2 regions of the Cytobacillus kochii genome follow, and region 2 is predicted to be linked to the other one. Evidence: riboswitches for the same ligand, from Rfam matches in the RefSeq annotation. Region 2 holds a riboswitch; the other holds the start of a gene.
The links. A riboswitch is a leader RNA that binds a small molecule or an ion and turns the genes downstream of it on or off. The one in region 2 is predicted to bind S-adenosylmethionine.
Positions count from the first base shown of each region.

Region 1 (10,935 bases), 2.2 Mb from region 2:
AGAATACGCGCAAAAGCGAGCAGGAGAAGCCGAAGAATTGCGCGCAAACCATGAATACGCGCAAAAGTGAGAAGTGGCAAACAAAGAACTGCGCGTAAACCATGAATACGCGCAAAAGCGAGGAGTAGCAAACAAAGAACTGCGTGCAAATCAAGAATACGCGCAAAAGCGAGCAGGAGAAGCCAAAGAATTGCGTGCAAACCATGAATACGCGCAAAAGTGAGAAGTTGCAAACAAAGAATTGCGCGCAAACCATATACGCAAACTCACAAAAACGTAGATGGTGTGGTAAAGAGTTGTTTGTGTACAACTTCCTATAATCATGGCAAGTCTGCCATTTTTGCTTAAAGTCCAAATACCTCTCTCTTTTCTCTTGTAAAATATAAAAAAATATATTATTCTATTCCCAAAAGGAATGAATGTTCATTCCGAATCATATATTGACTAAAGTGAGGAGCGAGTATATGACGGACGCAAAAAAGTCGAAGCGGCAAGATATATTGGATGCCGCGATTGTTTTATTTGCAGAGAGGGGGTATAACGGGACGACGGTACCAATGATTGCTGATGCTGCAAAGGTTGGGGCAGGAACGATTTATCGTTATTTTGATCATAAAGAGAACTTAGTTAATGTGCTCTTCCAGGAAAAACTAAATGCGTTATTTGAACAATTATTAAAGGATTATCCGACTGATGCAAGTATCCGTGAACAATTTCATCATATCTTTGAGAGTATTCACCACTTTGCGATGGGAGATACACATGCGTTACATTTCATTGATTCTCATTGTAATGAAATGTTTTTAACAAAAGAGAGTCAGGAACTTTTTGATGCGTTTATAGAGTATATCTCTAATGTTGTTAGGGTTGGTCAAGAAAGAGGAGAAATTATTGTTCTACAAACAGAGGCTTTGATAGGTGTTGTTTATGGTGCCATTGTACAAATATTAAAAATGGTGCGGGCAGGAACGATCGATGGTAGTTCTCCTTTAATGGATAACTTAGAGGAATGTTGTTGGAATGCGATTAAAGCCAACTAGTTAAGCTAGCTTGAAAGTTGATTTCAAGCTGAACATAAATAGGAATGAATATTCATTCCGTATATAAAAAAGAGAAAGGAGCCAGAACGTGTCAAAGTCTAAAAATGTAAGAACCCTATTATTTTTCGGGTGGGTTGTTATCTCAATATTAAGTTTCCTTTGGATGCCGAATATGGATGACCTTGTTAGAGAAAAGGGGCAAATAACCATACCAGATAATGCCTTAAGTAGAGAAGCTTCACATATGTTAGAGGAAATGGATGAGAATGCAAATACGTATGATTTTATAGCAGTAATAGGATCAAAAGATGGCAAGAAAATGTCTAATCAGGAGAAAGAGGAATTAGATAAACTTCTTTCAGAATTAAAAGCCAGACAATCAACACTTGGCATCGAAGAGATGACAACGCATTTAGATGGTGAAGAAGCAGCTTCGGTTCTAACAGCTGAAGATGGTTCGACCATACTAGCGCAGATTTCTATTGATCGAGAGCAAGGAGAATTACAGGAAGTCGCTAATTCTCTTAGAAGTGAGCTCATCACAGATTCACTCCAGGTTTCTATTACTGGCAACGAACTTGTCATGGAAGACTTTGTTCAGGCGACGCAGGATGGGATTAAGAAAACCGAGGCAATTGCCGTCGTATTCATCCTACTCGTATTAATTCTTGTTTTCCGTTCACCGATTATACCGTTTATCTCATTATTATCTGTGGGTGTATCCTATATCGTCTCTATGTCTATTATTGCCAACTTAGTAGAATCATTTAATTACCCATTTTCAAATTTCACGCAAGTATTCTTAGTAGTGATTTTATTTGGAATAGGTACGGACTATAATATTTTAATTTTTACGAGGTTTAAAGAAGAGCTGAGTAAGCAGGAATCCATTTTAGAGGCACTGAAAGTTACCTATCGTACGGCAGGAATTACTGTTTTATATAGTGGTTTAGCGGTGTTTATTGGTTTTATTGTATTAATGTTTGCTCAATTTAGCTTGTATCAAGCTAGTTCGGCAGTAGCTATTGGTGTAGCAGTCCTTGTCGGAGTGTTGTATACATTTAATCCATTTTTCATGTACGTATTAGGGAAGAAAATGTTTTGGCCATCTAAGAAATTTGATGGTCATGCAGACAGTAAATTTTGGGGATTTCTATCAGGACATTCAATAATGCGTCCTTTTCTCTCATTACTTATTGTCCTCCTTATCTCTTTGCCATTTGTATTCAAATACTCGGGAGAATTAAGCTATAACGACCTTCTTGAAGTAGATGATTCTTTTGAATCAAAACAGGGGATCAATCGGATAGAAGACCATTTTCCTTCTGGGTTTTCAGCACCGGCAACATTAGTTATAAAAAATGAGCAATCACTCAATCAACAAGAGTCATTGCAAGCGATAGATGAATTGACAGAGAAAATATTAGCTGTAGATGGCGTATCCAAGGTACAAACTGTAACAAGACCAGCTGGAGAAAAAATACCAGAACTCTATTTAAATGATCAAACAGATCAATTAAATCAAGGGATTGGGGATGCTAACAAAGGGGTAGGATCGATACATGATGGTTTATCTTCTGCTGAAGGAGAATTATCAGCCAATCAAAATAGTAATCAATTAGAAGATGTGCAAACACTCATTGATGGAACAACAAATGCTAAAAACGGAGCGTCGACCTTAGTTGAGGCACTGAATGAATTAACAACTGGAATTCAATCAGGTAGTAGTGGGGCAAGTGAGTTAAATCAAGGGGTTGCAGATGTGAAGGCAAGTGTGGAACAGCTTTCTGGTGCAACTGGCACATTATTGAGTGGCTATACAGAACTGCAAACAGGTCTTTCGAATACAGGCAATGTATTTTCGCAGATGAATACTGCTGTAACAAGCATGACTTTAGCATTTACGCAAATTGAGCAATCATTAACAAACTATATTGAAGAAAATCCCGAAGCTGCTTCAGATGAACATATGCAATTAGCATTAGGAACAGCAGGGGAGGCGAAGCAACAAGTTGAGGAGTTAAATGCGCAATTAGAAGCTGTCCATCCGCAATATGAAGGAGCGATGACGCAGTTTGCAGAAGCGAATGCAGGACTAGAGCAAGTGGATGCTGGTTTAGAAAAACTGCAAAACGGTTTAGTTGCATTAGAGTCAGGCGCAAATGAATTGCAAGCAGGGTTAGCAAATGGTGCAAATGCATCAGACGAAATGGCAACAAAAACGGGTGAATTAGCGTCTGGTTTAGCTCAAATTAATGAGGGGCAAACCATGCTCCAAACAGGTTTAAATGATTTAAGTGAGAAAATGGTGGAGTTACAAAAGGGATTAGCAGAAAGTACAGATGGACTAAATCAAGTAGGAGAAGGTTTACAGGATGCAAATAAGTATCTTAGTGGCTTAAGTGACTCGAAAGCTTCAGAGAAATTCTTTATTCCAGAGGAAGTGTTAAAAGGAGAGGAATTCCAGCAAGCACTTGATATGTATGTATCAGATAATCAAAAAATGACGACGTTGACGATAGTGTTAGAAGAAAATCCTTATACAAATGAAGCGATGAAGGTAATGGAGGAAGTCAATCGTCAAGTACCGGCAAGCTTGAATGCAACCATTTTACAAGATGCTGAATATGCAATCGGTGGGCAAACACAGCAAAATCTAGATTTACAAAATATTGCTACAGAAGATTTCGCTCGAACGGCAACAATAATGTTAATTGGCATTGGCATTGTTCTAATGGTCATTACCCGTTCTGTTATGCAGCCGTTATATATTATTGCTGCACTTCTATTAGCCTACTATACTTCATTAGGTATTAGTGAATGGATGAGTCAATCTATTCTCGGCGTAGGTGAACTCGCCTGGAATGTGCCGTTTTTTGGCTTTATTATGATTATCGCTCTTGGGGTCGATTATAGTATCTTTCTTATGATGCGTTTTAATGAAGTGGATGGTAATCCAGTAAATGCGATCTTAACGGCAGCGAAAAATATAGGTGGAGTAGTGATATCGGCCGCTATTATTTTAGGAGGAACCTTTGCTGCATTAATCCCTTCAGGTGTTATTACACTGATCGAAGTGGCGCTAGTTGTGATAATTGGGCTAATCATGCTGAGCTTGCTTATGCTACCAATCTTAGTCCCATCATTTTTAGCAATTGGGGAGAAATTAAAGAGAAGAAGAGAAGAGAGCTAAAGTTAAGAGGAACAATTTCATCTCCAGTTTTCTTAAGAATTTGCAAGCAGAAATAAGAAAAGAGCCGAACATGCTTCGGCTCTTTTGCTTTAATCTTTCTTTAACTTCGCAGCCCAGAAATTCCCTAATGACTGTAATCCTTGTACTAAAATAATCAGTAAAATGACTGTGACATACATCACATCAACTTCATATCTTAAATGTCCATATCGGTAGGCTAAGTCACCAAGTCCTCCGCCGCCAACGAGTCCCGCCATTGCTGTAGCACCAATTAATCCAATTGTTGCAATCGTGAGTCCAAGAACGATTGAAGAGCGAGATTCTCTAACCAGTACATTCCATATAATATGTCTTGTTTTAATTCCCATTGCTTCATAGGCTTCGACAACCCCACGGTCAACCTCAAGTAATGCTGATTCCATTAAGCGTGCAATATATGGAGCAGTATAAATAACAAGTGGGACAATTACGCCTTTTACACCAATCGATGTACCGACAATAAACTTGGTAAACGGTAGAATGAAAAATAATAAGATAATAAAAGGTACGGAACGAATGACGTTAATTACTATGTTGAGCACATTATATACAAATTTATTATCTAGGGCTTTACCTGGTCTAGTCAAAACAAGAAGAATCCCTAATGGTAGCCCGATCAGAATGGAAATAGCGAGAGAGATACCAACCATTTGGAAAGTTTGTATCGTTGATTCCCATAAATCAGCACCCCATGCATCAAGAAATTCGTTGATGGCGTTCATTGAGTGTCACTCCTTCCACATGGACTTGTTTCTCTTGTAAAAATTGTATGGCTTTGTTAATTTCTGCTGTATCGCCTTTAAAATGGACAAGCAACTGTCCGAATGCTTCATCTTTTAATCTTGTAATATTACCAGATAAGATATTAGGGAAAATATCATATTTTTTCGTTACTAATGCAAGTGCAGGATCACCTGATGATTCACCAAAGAAAGATAATGTTGCCACTTGGCCACTTTCACTTAATTCCTCTAATAGATCATCAGGGATATCATGTGAAAATAAGCTATTAACGAATCTTTTTGTTGTACTGTGTTGAGGAGAGGTAAAGATATCCTTCGTTCGCCCCTCTTCAATAATTTCCCCATTTTCCATAACGGCCACACAATCGCAAATCCTTTGGATAACATTCATCTCATGTGTAATAAGGAGAATCGTAATTCCTAATTCTTTATTGATTTTTAAGAGCAAATCAAGAATTGCCTCTGTTGTATCTGGATCTAAGGCGCTTGTTGCTTCATCGCTGAGTAATACTTCTGGTTCATGCGATAATGCACGTGCAATAGCAACCCTTTGCTTTTGGCCACCAGATAACTCAGCTGGATAAGCATTTTGTTTTTCACTTAAACCGACAATCTCTAAATATTTATTAACGCGGCTCTTTACTTCTTTCTTATCTAATCCTGTTAGTTTAAGAGGGATAGCAATATTATCATAAACTGTTGCTGTTTTTAATAAGTTAAACCCTTGAAAAATCATGCCGATATGACTTCTTGCTTCACGGAGTTTTCCTGGTGTTAGCGTGGTTAAATCCACCCCATTAACTTTTACAGAACCACTATCAGGTTTTTCAAGTAAGTTCACACAGCGAATTAATGTACTTTTACCAGCGCCGCTGTATCCGATAACCCCGTAGATTTCGCCTTGATTCACTGATAGTGAGACATCCTTTAATGCATGGATGCTTCCTTGTTTTCCTGTAAAGGTTTTGGTTATATTCTTAAGCTCTATCATGATTTGATGCTCCCTCCGTAACGCTCATTTTTAATCATTTTACCAAGAGACGATAACTGATCCGTCAAATTCCTCTTCAACAAACTTTTCAATTTCTTCACTGCGGTAGATATCAGCTAATTTTTCAAGAATTTCATCATCTTTATTCTCCGTACGGACAGCAGCGTGGTTTACGTAAGGTGAATCTTTAGGCTCGATAAAGATAGCGTCTTTAGAAGGAACAAAACCAGCTTCAATCGCAAAGTTCGTGTTAATAGCTGCAGCGTCAAGCTCTTCTAGCTGACGAGCGATTTGAGCAGAGTCAAGTTCAATAAATTCATAGTTACCATTGTTTTTTTCAATATCACGAACAGTTGAATTAATACCTGTTTCAGGATCTAATTCGATTAATCCAGCTTTTTCAAATAGTAATAGAGCTCGGCCACTATTTGTTGGGTCACTCGGAAGACCGATTTTTGCGCCGTCTTTTAATTCAGCTACATCTTTTACATTGAGTGCATAGATGCCCATCGGGAATGACACGGTATCAAAAGATTTAACTAAATCTAAATTTCTATCTTCTTTAAATGCATTAAAATAAGGCTCTGTTTGAAAAATGTTTAAGTCAATCTCTTTTTCAGCTAATGCAACATTTGGCATCACATAATCAGTAAATACTTGTGGTTTAATATTGATATCTTCTTCTTTAGCTAATTCAATTACTTTTTCTAAGATTTGCTCATGTGGACCTGCAGTGACACCAATGACTAATTCTTCATCGTCATATAACCCTTCTGTAGAGTTGCTGGCTTCATCACTACCACATGCAGCTAAGCCTGTTAAAGATAATAAGAATGTTCCAGTTAATAACCATTTTTTCATGATGTTTGAACTCCTTTTTGTTCATTTTGTTTTTCTAATAATCGAAGTGCTTGTAAAACAGATTGTTCACTTATCTCGTTTTTCATAAAGTGAATCGATTCAGTTGGAAGTATCGCCTTTTTCACAATTGTTTTCATTAATTGCTCGTCATTCACATCTATATTTAGAGTAGAGAGACTACTTGGCAATTGCCAGCTCTCATAAAACGGGAGAAGGTAATCAACTTCCGTCCATTTTTCTTCAATGGCCAATTGACCAAGAATCCCGTAAGCGACTAATTCCCCATGAAGGAAATCTTTGGCTGCATTCGCTACGGTTAGTCCATTGTGAAGCGAATGGGCACCAGCGATTCGTCCTGCCTTTTCGCCGAATCCACCGACCATGCCCCCAGTCATGATAATCGTTTCAATCACTCGAATAAGTGCTGGTGAGGTTTCGTTTTTGGCTACTGATTGTAGTGCGGCTTCACCATCATTAAGCAATGTATCTCGGCAAATTTTGGCTGAAAATTGCGAAACTTGTTTAGGTACAGGTAGTGTTTCTTCATGGTAAAGACTTTCAATTAGAGCTTCAGCTTCATAAAATTTGGCTAATGTATCCCCAATTCCTGCTTTTAAATAAGTTATAGGCGCATTAGCAATAATTTTAGGTTCAATCAATACGAGGGTTGTCGCAATAGGAAACTCGGTATAATGAGTAAAGCTGCCTTCTTCATTATAAAAAACACTTAATGGTGTCCAAGCGGCACAGGTAGCTGCGATTGTCGGTATAAGAATGGATTGAACAGATGCTTCAATCGCAACTGCTTTTGTTATATCTAATGCTGTCCCACCACCAATACCAATTACGCCATTAGCACCATCATTTGTTAATATTTCTTGGATGTCATGGACCTTTTTTAAGGTAGTGTGACCTTCTATGTAATGAAGGTGAATGTTGTTATCTATTACTTCCTTCGGCAAGTAGGGCTGCACGGCTTGCCAAGCTTTTTTACCGGTTATTATATGGTATTTGGAAACAGAAATATCTTTAAGTAGGTCGGGGAGTTCTGTTAGAATGCCTGAACCTAATAAATAATATCCTGGAGCCCCTTTTACGATTGTTGCAGTCATTTCTTCTCCTCGTTTCTCTTTTGATGTAATTATAAAAACAAAAATGCCTCTCATCATGAGAGGCATAAATATACTAGAATAGTAGTAACCTCTCTCATATATCAAAATACCAAATAGTATTTTGCAGGATTTAGCACCTGTTCATATGGGTATATGAATGGTTGCCGGGCGTCGCAGGGCCAGTCCCTCAGCCGCTCTTTATAAGAGAAAATGCTTTATTAAATTATATTCATAATATTATCTATTACATGAAAAGTCAATAACATAATTGAAATTAATCTTTAAACTAGTGATGGTGTTCTACTTGTGGGGTGTTTTCTTCAATCGGATGAATTGAGTTCTTGGCTTCTTGATGAATTCCCGATGCGCAGATAATGGCCATGCTTAATAAGAATGTTAGATAGAAGGGCACAGGTCGATTTTTCAATGCTTCCTTTAATGAATGTTTTTTGTGCATGAGAAGCATCATGGCAAAAATACTAATTAAATAAATCAGATCCATGCTAATGATCATAAATGTAACTTCACTGGGTACTAACATAATACCTAGCATTGCCCCCATCATACTTCCCATGAGACTTGACGCTTGAGCTTCAACGAGTCCGTTTGTTTTAAACGGTAGTCCTATAAAAATGGCAATGACAGCGCTAATGAGAATAGATAATACAGTTGCTTTAGCCATTTCTGGTAACCACACAGATATAATCAAACCGATTGTTAAGCTACTCGTCATACCAACCACCATGGGAATACATTTAGAATATTGGGTAGCTATTTCTTTGTTTTTTCTAACGGCACTAATAAAGAAAAAGAAACTGTAGCCGACAACTAAAAAAAGACTGAACAAAGCAAGCATATTCAAATTACCCTCCTTTGGATGCTCATAAAATATCTCGATGCCTCCTTTCATATATATTTTGTATCGTAGTGATTATGTCAGTGCAATGGTAAGAAACTTTTTATACTGTTCATTCGTAAATAGGTAAAGCAATATTTTTCAAACTAAAAAAAGTGGTAGTCTTAGTTTATAAGTTTTCATTCAGAACAGTTTGACAAAAAAAAAGGAGTTTTTATATGGGGGAAGAAATAAAGATTAGACCGATACATATAAATGATGCAAGAGATATTCATGAAATGCATAGGCAAGATTCTATAGTTCAACAGACAATGGCCTTATCATCGGGGAGATTAAAAGATATTGAAGATTATATTGAAGGACTTACAAAAGAAGACCATGTATTTGTTGCAGAATATAACGGTCATGTTCGAGGGGTAGCTTCCTTAGAAGAGAGAAGTGGAAAGTTGAGATATAGCGGTAATGTGTCCATCTCTATTAATGAAGAAGTACAAGGAAGAGGGATTGGTAAGACGCTTCTTGAGCGAATAGTAAAGCTTGCCGATGAAGAGTTAGGGCTCATCAGATTAGAGTTAGATGTATGTGCAGATAATATAAGGGCGTTGGCGTTATATGAAATGTTTAACGAGGCTTTGTCTAGCTCCGGACGCCATCGGCTCGAGGTCATAAGCCAATCCGTCAAAAAGGTTAAAAAACAACCTTTCTGCCGGCTCGTCTTATGCTTGTCACCGATAAGCGGGCGCCCTGCGCTTTTCTAATTTTATAGATGTCATTATTATGGGAAGAATTAAAGAGAACCTTTAAATAGAAACGATCTAATGTTAAAATTTCACTTCCTGCACGTTAATTAAATCATAACTAAAGGAGAACAGCTGCTTTGAATCACTTAATAATGGAACAACTAAAAACCTATTTTAAAGGAATCAACCCAGATGATTTAGTTATGGAGCAGATGGAATTTGAAGAAAATGTGTATGATATCCTGTTGGAAGATTGGGGAGAGTCAATTGGCTCGGTTCGTATGGATGAATTAGGTGTGGCAGAGTTTTTCATTTATACGGATGAACTAGATGAAATTCCAGGGGAAATGAGTAAGTTTGATATGATCATGCAAGCAGAGCATTTTATAGAAAGGTTCTATGATTCGACTTTCAGACATGGGTTATATTTGTCAGCATATATTGACTTAGGTGAATATCATATGATTTTATATAATCGCAAAGATGAGCGATTGAATAAGGAACTCCCTCATTCTGGAATTAGTTTTACAATGCTTAGTAATGGGGTTTTAAGTGCAGTCGAAAGAGAAAGCATGGATTTTGAACTTGTCTATCCAAAAACACTGATTACGAATGAAGAAGCAAAGCGGATTTATTTAAATCATTTAAGGATTCTACCTGTTATTGCAAAGTATGATAAAGACATATTTGTTAATGGTGATGATGAGTATCACTATGTTTATCAGTTGGAGGATTTTATTCTTGGTGTTCACACAAATGGGGGGGTGCTTACCTCGGATTCGTTTGGTGTAGGCAAAACGCTGGTGACATCCTTACCCCATTTAGCCGAATTTATAGATATTTATACTTTGGCGGGAATGACGGAAGACCATATGCTTGTAGCTGAAGCAAAAAAGAAAAGTGGTAGACTAGAGGTGTGGAGTAAGTTACCTAAAGAATCCTTACGGGTGAGTGAGGAAGATTTATTAGATGATGAATTAGACATCCCTGGTGCGATAAAATTTGTATTCAATGCGGATGGAAGACTGCTTAAATTAATGGGCTTAGATGATTCTGAAACGTTTGCTTCTAGACCTGTTAATTCGAAAGTGGCGCTTTTAACTGCTACATCAGTGTTACAAGCAGTTTGTGATAACCCTCATGATTATTTTAAACTGCAACAATTAGACGATCATGTTATAAGTCAAAAACCCGCAAACGGCATATACGATTTTACGTTTATTCGACAAGAAAGAGGCGTTCAAGTAGCTGATGCTTTTGTTCATATTCAAATAGACGATACAGGTTTGGTGAAGTATGTAGATGTAGATAGTGATGTCCTCCAAGATTTCTCACATGTATCATTTGTCGCAAGCCTTAC
Region 1 is NZ_CP085254.1:3,827,373-3,838,307, reverse strand. Features, by position in the region: gene LG276_RS19665 (hypothetical protein) at 1-70, shown strand, start outside; gene LG276_RS19660 (hypothetical protein) at 74-223, shown strand; gene LG276_RS19655 (TetR/AcrR family transcriptional regulator) at 465-1,040, shown strand; gene LG276_RS19650 (MMPL family transporter) at 1,129-4,233, shown strand; gene LG276_RS19645 (methionine ABC transporter permease) at 4,323-4,994, opposite strand; gene LG276_RS19640 (methionine ABC transporter ATP-binding protein) at 4,969-6,006, opposite strand; gene LG276_RS19635 (MetQ/NlpA family ABC transporter substrate-binding protein) at 6,046-6,867, opposite strand; gene LG276_RS19630 (iron-containing alcohol dehydrogenase family protein) at 6,864-7,979, opposite strand; SAM riboswitch class I at 8,071-8,186, opposite strand; gene LG276_RS19625 (hypothetical protein) at 8,266-8,841, opposite strand; gene LG276_RS19620 (GNAT family N-acetyltransferase) at 9,054-9,593, shown strand; gene LG276_RS19615 (hypothetical protein) at 9,713-10,935, shown strand, end outside.
Region 1: another riboswitch for S-adenosylmethionine. It lies ahead of LG276_RS19630 (iron-containing alcohol dehydrogenase family protein); the one in region 2 lies ahead of LG276_RS07745 (PLP-dependent aspartate aminotransferase family protein).

Region 2 (10,935 bases):
TCAATATCGTGCGTTACTAAGAGGATAGTTGATTGATAGGTTTGCCAGAGATTCAGTAATAAATCTTGTAATTGCATTTTTGTAAAAGCATCTAATGCACTAAACGGTTCATCTAAAAGTAATATTTCTGGTGAGGTAACGAGAGCTCTGGCAATGGCCACCCTTTGCGCCATCCCGCCAGATAAATCTTTCGGATAATGGTTTTCAAACCCTACTAGCCCAACGGCTTTAATATATTGCGCTATTTTACTATGAACTTTTTTTTGTAGACCGAATCCAATATTGTCATAAACTTTTAACCAAGGCATCAGTCTAGGTTCCTGAAAAATCATCCCGATTTTCTTATGAACATCATGGACAGTTTCGCCATCTATTACAACCTGACCATCATATTGTTTATCCAAGCCGGATAATACACGTAAGAGCGTACTTTTACCGCAACCACTTGTTCCTAAAATCCCAATGACTTCACCCTGTTCTACCTTCAAGTCAATATTTTTGAATCCCGTTGTTCCATTTGAAAAAGTTCTAGACACTCGCTCAATTGATAACAATCTTGCCACCTCCTACTTCTTGACGATCGTATCTTGCCAATGCAATGTTTTTGTCTCTAAACCCTTTAAAATGGCATCTGTTATTTTTCCTAATATGGCAAATAAGACGATACTAGAAATAATTAATTCCGGTGCATAAGTGTTTTGGCCATAAACAAGCAAGTAACCAATACCTGTAGAAGCTCCCATTAATTCAGCTGCAACAACGAACATCCAACCAAGTCCCAATCCGCTTCTCAGCCCTACTAAAAAAGATGGCAAAGCTGCTGGTAATATAATCTTCGAAATTAATTGCCATGAGCTAAAATGATAGATTTTCCCCACTTCAATTAGTTTACGGTCAATTCCTTGAATGCCTGAAACGATATTTAAATAAACTGGGAAGAAAACACCGACAGCGATTAAAACCACCTTGGAAGGTTCTCCAATTCCCATCCAGAGAATAAATAAGGGCACCCATGCCAATGAAGGTATGGAACGAAAAGCTTGAATTAGTGGATCTAATAAACTTTCGACTGTGGAAAAGTAGCCAACAGCGGCGCCAATAATTAATGCTGCAACAGTGCCAAATAAAAAACCAAGCACAAGGCGATATAATGTAATGCTCGTATGTGTCCATAAACTTCCATCTGTCGTCATTGTCATAAGTGATTGCAAAATGATTGATGGAGCCGGGAGTAAATGAGGAGGGAACACACCGATCCGACTCAAGTACTCCCATGCAAGAATAAGTAAGATTGGCACGATACTTCCAAGTAATACCCTTTGAATACTAGGATTAGTTTTTCTATGCTTCTCCTTACCCTCATTTACTTTTGGGATCGCTATGACTTCCTTCATATTCATTCTCCTTTACTAACCCTACTGAATGACCTCTGTTGAGAAATCTGGGTTTATTAATTCATCAACCACTTTACCTACGTCATCACTCTTAATAATGCCTTCTTCTTTTAAAACCTCACCAGCCGCATTTAATGCTTCTATTTGCACTTCACCAGGAATTGGCTCATTAAAGTCATTTCTCTCTAATTCTTTTTTCGCTACCTCAAGGGTGATTTGTGCTTCTTCTGCCAGTATCTCTGCCGCTTCTTCAGGATTTTCTAATACCCACGTACGAGCTTTTTCATAAAGCTCAATTACTTCTTTTACTTGTTCAGGATATTTCTCAGCAAATTCGCTTCTCACATTTAATGTGCCATACGTGTTAAAGTCGATATTTCGATAAATAAATTCTGTGCCTGCTTCAAGTTCTAATTTAGCCATATGTGGATCTAAACCAGCCCAAGCGTCTACTTGCCCTGTTGTTAATGCCGTTCCACCGTCAGCGTGTTGCAAGTTAACGATTTCTACATCCGTTGATGTCAATCCGGCTTCATTTAAAGAGCGCAGTAAAAAGATATATGGATCTGTTCCAATCGTTGCTGCTACTTTCTTTCCCTTCAAGTCTTCAACTGATTTGATAGCTGATCCTTTCGGTGCAACTAATGCCGTCCATTCTGGTTTTGAGTATATATAGACTGATTCAATTGGAGCACCATTTGCTTTTGCAATTAATGCCGCTGCACCTGCAGTTGAACCAAAATCTACACTGCTGCTATTAAGAAACTCAAGTGCCTTATTACTCCCTTGACTGAGGACAAACTCAACATCAATATCATCTTCGGCAAACGCTTCTTCTGCCCAACCGAATTTCTTTAAAATGACACTTGTTGGAGAATAATAGGCATAGTCTAAAACAATTTTTTCTGGTTTTCCTTCGCCATTGCTATCATTAGTGCTTGCCTCACTATCCCCGCAAGCACTAATGAATCCAATTGATAAAACGACAATTAAAAATACGAACCATTTCTTCATTGATGACTCTCCTCAACCTCGGTTTTAAATTTCACAAGCAAAGGTTACAATAGAACCTCTTAATCTCTGTGCCTCTTTATATGTGCAGCGATTTTGTACCGCTTCAAGTCCAGCTTCTTTTGCTATTTCAACTGCTTTTGGAGAAATGACACCTTCTTGCAGCCAGAACACTTTTGGTTGGATTTCTACTGCCTCTTTCGCCACTTCTATCGCAGCTTCAGGGCTTCTAAATACTTGCACAATATCAATGGTATAAGGAATGGATTTTAAATTTGGATATGCCTGTTCACCTAATACTTCTGTTTCTCTTGGATTAACTGGCACGATTTGATAACCTAATCTTTGCATTTTTCTTGCTAAACGGTAACTTGGTCTAGCAGGATTTCCACTTAAACCAACAACAGCAATCCTTTTTGCTCTTTGCACCTCTTCGCCATCCACATCTTCTTTTAATGAGGATGATTGTAATGCCCACCGAATAACACCTTCATCATTTACTGCTGTTTCTCCTTTTTGTTCTCCCTTCGAAGAAATACCAGTCGCTTCAAAGAAGGCTTGATCTAAGTCATTGGTTAAATCTCTAACCGATTCAATCCCAACTGATAAACGTATGAGCTCCTCACTTACACCGCTTTTAATTAAATCTTCTGCACTTAACTGTTGATGAGTGGTTGAAGCCGGATGAATAATGAGTGACTTCGCATCCCCTACATTGGCTACATGAGACCACAATGCAATGGTATCTATCACTTTCTTACCTGCATCTCGGCCACCTTTAATACCGAAGTTCACAATGGAACCGAAGCCAGTGTTTAAATATTTCTTCGCGAGTTCATGCGCTGGATGCTCTGCTAAACCTGGATATGCGACCCAATCGACAGCTGGATGGGCGTTTAAGAAATGAGCTATCTTCGCTGCATTTTCCGTATGTTTCTCTATACGTAAATGGAGTGTTTCCAATCCTTGGAGTAAAAGAAATGCACTATGTGGGCTTAATGATGACCCAAAATCGCGCAGCAACTGAACACGAAGCTTTGTACTGAAAGCGAGAGTACCAAACTCATTCGCATAAACAATACCGTTATAACTTGGGTCTGGCTGAGTAAAACCAGGAAACTTATCATGATTCCAATTAAATCGTCCGCCATCAACTACAAGTCCACCAATTGTTGTTCCATGACCTCCAATCCATTTTGTTGCCGAGTGAATGACAATATCTGCACCCCATTGGATTGGTTTGCAAAGATAAGGTGAAGCGAAAGTATTATCAATAATAAGAGGAATATCATTTTCATGAGCAATATTTGCAACTGCCTCTACATCTAGGACATGAAGACTTGGGTTCCCAATAATCTCTCCATATAAAGCCTTAGTTTTTGGCGTAATCGCTTTACGGTAATTCTCAGGGTCAGAACCATCAACAAAATGAACTTTAATCCCATATTTCGGAAGTGTTATAGCAAAAAGATTATATGTTCCACCATAAAGGTTCGAAGCTGCAACAATCTCATCACCCGCTTGGGCAATATTCATAATCGAAAGAGCTATAGCTGCCATTCCAGATGAAGTCGCTACTGCCGCTACCCCATCTTCTAATAAAGCAATACGTTTTTCTAATACATCTACCGTTGGATTACCGATTCGTGAATAGATATTTCCCGTCTCATCCAATGAAAATAGGCTTTGCGCATGATCTGTATTATGAAAAACATATGAACTCGTTTGATAAATAGGAACTGCACGAGATCCCGTTGTCGGGTCTGGTGATTGACCTCCATGTAATAAAATCGTCTCATCATCATAAGTGTTAAATTGATTCGTCATTATATACTCTCCTCTACTTTTTAGTCGGATAATTAAAATAAATAACCCCCTCTTCATAAGAAGAGGGGGTTGCCTCATCTTATCTTCCAGACATTCACTGCCTGCAGGATTTAGCACCTTTTCAAGCATTTGCTTGAAGGTTGCCGGACTTCATAGGGCCTGATCCCTCCGTCACTCTCGATAAGAAATATTTTATTTTTTAAAGCGTTAATACTTTAATTACAAATAGAATTATATCCAAAAAACAAATTGTCGTCAATATAAAATCTGAATATATTTTATATTCCAATAAAATATTATTGGCTTCATCACATAAAAAGCCCTTCCACCAAGAAGGGCAGAAGGGCTTTGAATTCACACGCTCACCTTCTCCTTATCTTTGGATAATATCCTCTGAAATTGGCACCATACAAAAGATTGCTGGTTGCCGAGGCTTCACTGGGTCAGTCCCTCCGCCTCTCTGGATAAGAAGTTCTATTTATTTGTTTAACATCATATACCCTTTTATAGGGAATCGTCAATAACATTTTGAAAATTTATTTATTTTCATCCTGGATAAGTGTCAAAAAATGATACAGTATCTTAGCTGTTAACCCCCATATCACATGACCTTTATAAGTATAAAAAATTTCTTGCATCCTTCGCGTTTGCCATTTATATTTTTCCCCATTAGGAATGAGATGATAAGGGAAGCTACTATTAGGCTCTGGCTTCATCTCAATATAATGAATTGATGGTCCCTCTTTCAAAAAATAAGCAAGTGGTACTGTGAAAATTTGATCCACTTCCTCTGGATTTAGCTTAAGATCACTGATGCTCTCTATTGTGCCTACAAACGGATAAATCACTGTATCATAAGGTGTCACTACATAATCAAGTTCTGAAAAAACAGAGACTTCTCCAATTGGGATACCTAACTCTTCACTGGTCTCCCTTTTTGCCGTCTCAATCAAATCCACATCGTCTTGATCCATTTTCCCCCCAGGAAAGCAAATTTCCCCTGGCTGTCTTCTCATAGATAAAGACCGTACTTCAAACAAAATATGTATTTCTCCATCTTTTTCTATTAGGGGAAGAAGAACAGCGAATTTAACCAATCTAGAGCTACCCAATATATCTGATTGACGATGCTGTATCTCTGATCTTATTTCTTCCAAATCCATGTTAATTACCTCCAAACCACACGACTTAAATCTTTATTTCTCTTTCTGCAATCTATCAATCATCCCCATTGTGCAGACATTTAAATCTAAGCCTATTAGCTTCTTATCCTCTGCACTAAGTTCAACATGGTGCGCTGTTAATAAATAATGTTTTACTTGTTCCAACAATTCCGATTGTATGGCTTCCTGCATTTTTATTATGTCATTTTCTTGGAGAAAAACGTCATCTGCAACTGAAGTAAATATAGGTAACCAATAACGAATTTGTGTAAAAACATCCTTTGGTTCAGGGCCCTCACCATAATGCCCAAAAAAGATATGTTGTGGTTGAAGTGATTCGATTTTTTCAACAGAAGATAACATCGCCTCTGGATCAAACTGATTAGGAGAAGTCGATGGCAGGACTAATGGATATCCTTTTCTTGCTATGCCAGGATAAAATACGCCAATTGTATCGCCAGTAAAGAAGCCATTACTTTTCGAATCATGGATTGAAAAGTGGTGCTTTGCATGGCCAGGGGTATCATAGAAAGTTAACAAACGTCCACCGATATCCAATGATTGTCCCTCTTCCATCGCGACTAACCTCTTCTCATCAATTGGCACAATCGGATTAAATAGTTGATCAAACTCATCGCCATATACCATTCTAGCACCAGCAATTAATTTACTAGGGTCAGCTAAATGCCGTTTACCTCTTGGATGAACATATACTTTTGCTTCTGGACATTGTTCTAAGAACAAACCAGTTCCACCAGCATGGTCTAAATGTACATGGGTGACAATAATATGCTTGATATCTTCTAGGTTAATGTTCAATTCTTGCAACCCTTCTATAAGGTGAGGAATCGAAGGACTAGCGCTTGTTTCAATCACTGTTAATTCTTCAGCACCTAATATATACGCCCCCGTACGCTCAGGTGTTTGTAAATCCATTAAATCAATCAGTTGAATATCATTACCTAAATCTTGAATTTTGTGCAAAGGAAACCCCTCCATATTACTCTTTATGAAAATTATGACATAAGTAGATGAAGAGAGCTACTTAAAAGAATTACAGATAAAAGTGCTCAAATCTACCTAGTGCTTAGTCAGTTGAGCAAAAAAAAACACAGCATCAATCGCTGTGATATAACTAAAAAGCTCGATTGCTTTGTTCTCATCATTTTTCAAAACCTGCCTCCGAAACGCTCGTAAGTAAGCTATTACACTTCAGAACTTAGTTGCGAACCTTTCAAAACAGGCTCTCATTACGCTAACTTTTCCTTCTGTTCTTGTTCTTTAAAAAAGCCTTTCATCGCATGGAATACATCAGCCTTCTGCTTTAAAATATAATAACGGAACAAATCATTTTTTATATTTTTGTATGCTGACATTAAAGTAGAATGGCGGTTATATTGATTCACTTCCCCGTAGCCAAACATACTTGATACTTTCATTAACTCCTCAACAAGTTTTACACATCTTGCATTATCTGAAGTTAAATTATCCCCATCTGAGAAATGGAATGGATATATATTATATCTGACTGGGTTATACTTTTGATCAATTAACTCCAATGCTTTACGATAAGCAGACGAACAAATTGTGCCGCCACTTTCACCTTTAGAAAAGAAATCTTCTTCTGATACTACCTTTGCTTCAGTATGATGCGCAATAAATTCAATTTCTACCGTTTCGTATTTCGTTCGTAAAAACCGAGTCATCCAAAAGAAGAAACTTCTGGCCATATATTTCTCCCAGATACCCATCGATCCACTTGTATCCATCATCGCTAGCACAACTGCTTTCGATTCAGGCTTCACGACTTCATTCCAAGTCTTGAACTTTAAGTCTTCTTGATAAATGGGGTGAAAAGCTGATTTCCCGTGCATCGCATTTCGCTTAAATGCTGACATCATTGTTCTCTTTTTATCTATATTCCCCATAAGACCAGTTTTGCGAATATCATTAAACTCAATATTCTCAACGACAATTTGATCTTGTTCCTTTTTCTTTAAGTTCGGTAGCTCCAATTGTTTAAATAACGCTTCCTCAATTTCCATTAAAGAGACTTCCGCTTCAAAGTAATCTTCACCCGCTTGATCCCCTGCACCTTGGCCTTTGCCTTGCCCTTTCTGACCTGACCCATCTCTCGCTACTACATCACCAACTTGACTATCGCCATCGCCTTGACCGACATGCTTATTCTTATCATAATTGTAGCGAATTTTATATTCATCTAAGGAACGAATCGGTATTTTAACGACATCACGGCCATTAGACATGACAATGTTTTCTTCTGTAATCAGGTCAGGTAAATTGTTTCTGATGGCATCCTGTACTTTTTCTTGATGGCGTTGTTGATCATCATGCCCTTTACGATGGAGGGACCAATCTTCCTGTGACACGACAAACTGATGGTTTTGATTTTTTTCGGTCATTCTCATTTGCCCTCCTTTTTTGTTTATAAAAACTTTAAGGATTTTACGGAATTCATTCACATATCTCACCAAAAAACATACAATATGACGAGTGTCCATCGCTAACCTGAAAATGTTTACTTATAGCTAGGTTCAAAAAATGTTGATTACTCTATCCTATGCTTTAAAACAGAATTATTTACATATTATTTAGACAATTATTAAAGTTGGGCGATTACTATCTATCATCCATCGTTTAACTAATACAAAATTGAATATAATGAAAAAAGCAATGGGGTCCATTGCTTTTTTCATTGTTTGTACCTTTTATAATTTTCGCTTACCAACTTCCTGTTTAGGATCAGGTGTTTTTTGCATTTCTTTCAATTCTTCTTTCGATTTCATTTGTTCCATTTCTTTTCCAAGAGTTTCTATTTCTTCTTCATTGCTTGCCATTGAGCTATTTTCCGGTACTTTTTCTTCTTTTGACATATTCGTCACCTCTATTGTTTAAATACCCTATTTCTGTCTTTTTTAAACAATAGACTGGGCGGTTTACCTATTTAATAGACTACCCACATAACGAAGTAAATCATTCGCAGATGTGGAATTATAGCCATGTTCATCAATAAGACGTGCGACTACTTCATTAATCTTCTTCAATTGTTGTTCATCCGGTGTTTTAGAAGAAGTTGTAATTTTGACGACATCCTTTAAGTCAGCAAATAATTTCTTTTGAATAGCTTCACGTAGGCGATCATGCGAATTATAATCAAAACGTTTACCTTTTCTAGCATAAGCACTAATACGAATGAGAATTTCTTCACGAAACGCTTTTTTAGCATTTTCTGAGATCCCGATTTGCTCTTCAATCGAGCGCATTAGTTTTTCATCTGGATTAATTTCTTCTCCAGTAAGTGGGTCTCTTAGTTTAGCCTTATTGCAATAAGCCTCAACATTATCAAGGTAATTCTCCATTAATGTTTTCGCTGATTCTTCATAAGAGTAAACAAATGCCTTTTGCACTTCTTTCTTCGCTATTTCATCATATTCTTTTCGAGCAAGTGAAATAAAGTTCAAATAACGTTCTTTCAGTTCAGCAGTAATTGATGGATGTTGATCTAATCCCTCTTTTAATGACCTTAATACATCTAAGGCATTAATCGATGCCATCTCTTTACGAATGATGGTAGAGGAAATACGATTGATTACGTAACGTGGGTCGATGCCACTCATTCCCTCATCTGCATGTTCTTTTTTCATTTCTTCAACGTCTGCACGATTAAACCCTTCTACACTTTCACCATCGTATAAACGCATCTTCTTAACTAAGTCAATATCGCCTTTTTTTGGATCCTTCATTCTCGTTAATATGGTAAACATAGCAGCAACTTTTAATGTATGGGGAGCAATATGAACATCTGACACATCACTTTCAAAAATCATTTTCTCATAAATTTTCTCTTCCTCAGTTACCTTCAAATTATATGGAATTGGCATCACAATAATCCGTGAATGCAATGCCTCATTTTTCTTATTACTAATAAACGAACGATATTCCGTTTCATTTGTATGAGCAACAATTAATTCATCCGCTGATATTAAGGCAAACCGACCTGCTTTGAAGTTTCCTTCTTGCGTTAATGATAAGAGATGCCATAGGAATTTTTCGTCGCATTTGAGCATTTCTTGAAATTCCATCATACCGCGATTGGCCTTATTCAGTTCCCCATCAAATCGATAAGCTCTCGGATCAGATTCGGAACCATATTCGGCAATTGTGGAAAAGTCTATACTTCCTGTTAAATCAGCAATGTCTTGCGATTTAGGGTCAGAGGGGCTAAATGTACCAATCCCTACCCGCTTATCTTCAGAAAACATCACTCTTTCGACTATTACCTCTTCAATTTTTCCATTATATTCTTGTTCAAGCCTCATCATATTGAGTGGTGATAAATTTCCTTCAATTCTAATTCCATATTCATCTAAAAAGTCTTTGCGCAAATGATGTGGGATAAGATGAAGTGGGTCCTCGTGCATTGGACAGCCTTTAATGGCATATACCGCTCCTCTATCTGTTAATGAATAGGCTTCTAACCCTCTCTTTAACATCGTCACAAGGGTTGACTTCCCGCCGCTTACCGGCCCCATTAATAATAATATCCGCTTTCTCACATCTAATCTTTTCGCCGACGGATGAAAATATTCTTCGACAAGTCGTTCTAATGACTCTTCTAGGCCAAATAATTGATTGCTAAAGAATTCATATGTTTTCTGCCCTTTCACATCATTAACACCAGCGTCTTTAATCATATTATAAACCCGTGAATGTGCGGACTGGGCAACCCATGGCTTTTCTTTTATGATTTCTAAGTACTCTCCAAAAGTCCCTTCCCATTTCAACTTTTCCTCTTCTCGTCTATACAACTCCACTTTTTTTAGAATATCCATATGGACCTCCCCCTGTCACATTATCAGAGACGATTATTACAATCTATGCTTGAAGAAAAACAAACATGCTTACCGAAAACAAATGACAAAAAATTTAGTCGATTAAAGGGCTTTACAAATAAAAACAACATTAGATTATCCATCCCCCAAGATCTGTGTAAAGTGGGTCTTGAATAACGCTAATATCTAATACACATTCCTATGCAGAACTGTCCAATAATATCCATGATTTGCATTCACTATTTAAATTTATTAGGATATAATAAAGTTATATGTTGTGTTTCTATTTTTAGGAAAAAGGAGGCCATACATAATGGGTACAGTCCTAATTTTAGGTGTGATGGTGGCATTTTTAGTTTCAATTTTCACAGCGGGCTATGATGATAAGCCTGGTAAGCACATTAAATAATATGCGCTAACACAAAAAAACTGCGAGAGTCTAACTCCCGCAGTTTTTTTATCGTTTATCTAAACCTTTTTCTTGAACAAATTGCTTCATGTACATTCTCTTTTTACGCTCAAACATACCGGCAATCTGACTTGTCCAAGTGTCATCACGCTTACCTGCTGTTCGTTCTTTATAATAAGCAGAGATCACCTCATTGTATGCTTGTAATTCTTGAATATATAGGTCCTTGTCCTGTTCATATTCATTTTCATGATAAATATGATCCATTGGTAAACGCG
Region 2 is NZ_CP085254.1:1,437,175-1,448,109, reverse strand. Features, by position in the region: gene LG276_RS07760 (ABC transporter ATP-binding protein) at 1-554, opposite strand, end outside; gene LG276_RS07755 (ABC transporter permease) at 567-1,394, opposite strand; gene LG276_RS07750 (aliphatic sulfonate ABC transporter substrate-binding protein) at 1,416-2,408, opposite strand; gene LG276_RS07745 (PLP-dependent aspartate aminotransferase family protein) at 2,433-4,232, opposite strand; SAM riboswitch class I at 4,309-4,419, opposite strand; SAM riboswitch class I at 4,603-4,703, opposite strand; gene LG276_RS07740 (CoA pyrophosphatase) at 4,769-5,395, opposite strand; gene LG276_RS07735 (MBL fold metallo-hydrolase) at 5,429-6,379, opposite strand; gene yhbH (sporulation protein YhbH) at 6,646-7,818, opposite strand; gene LG276_RS07725 (hypothetical protein) at 8,125-8,289, opposite strand; gene LG276_RS07720 (PrkA family serine protein kinase) at 8,353-10,248, opposite strand; gene nfsA (oxygen-insensitive NADPH nitroreductase) at 10,706-10,935, opposite strand, start outside.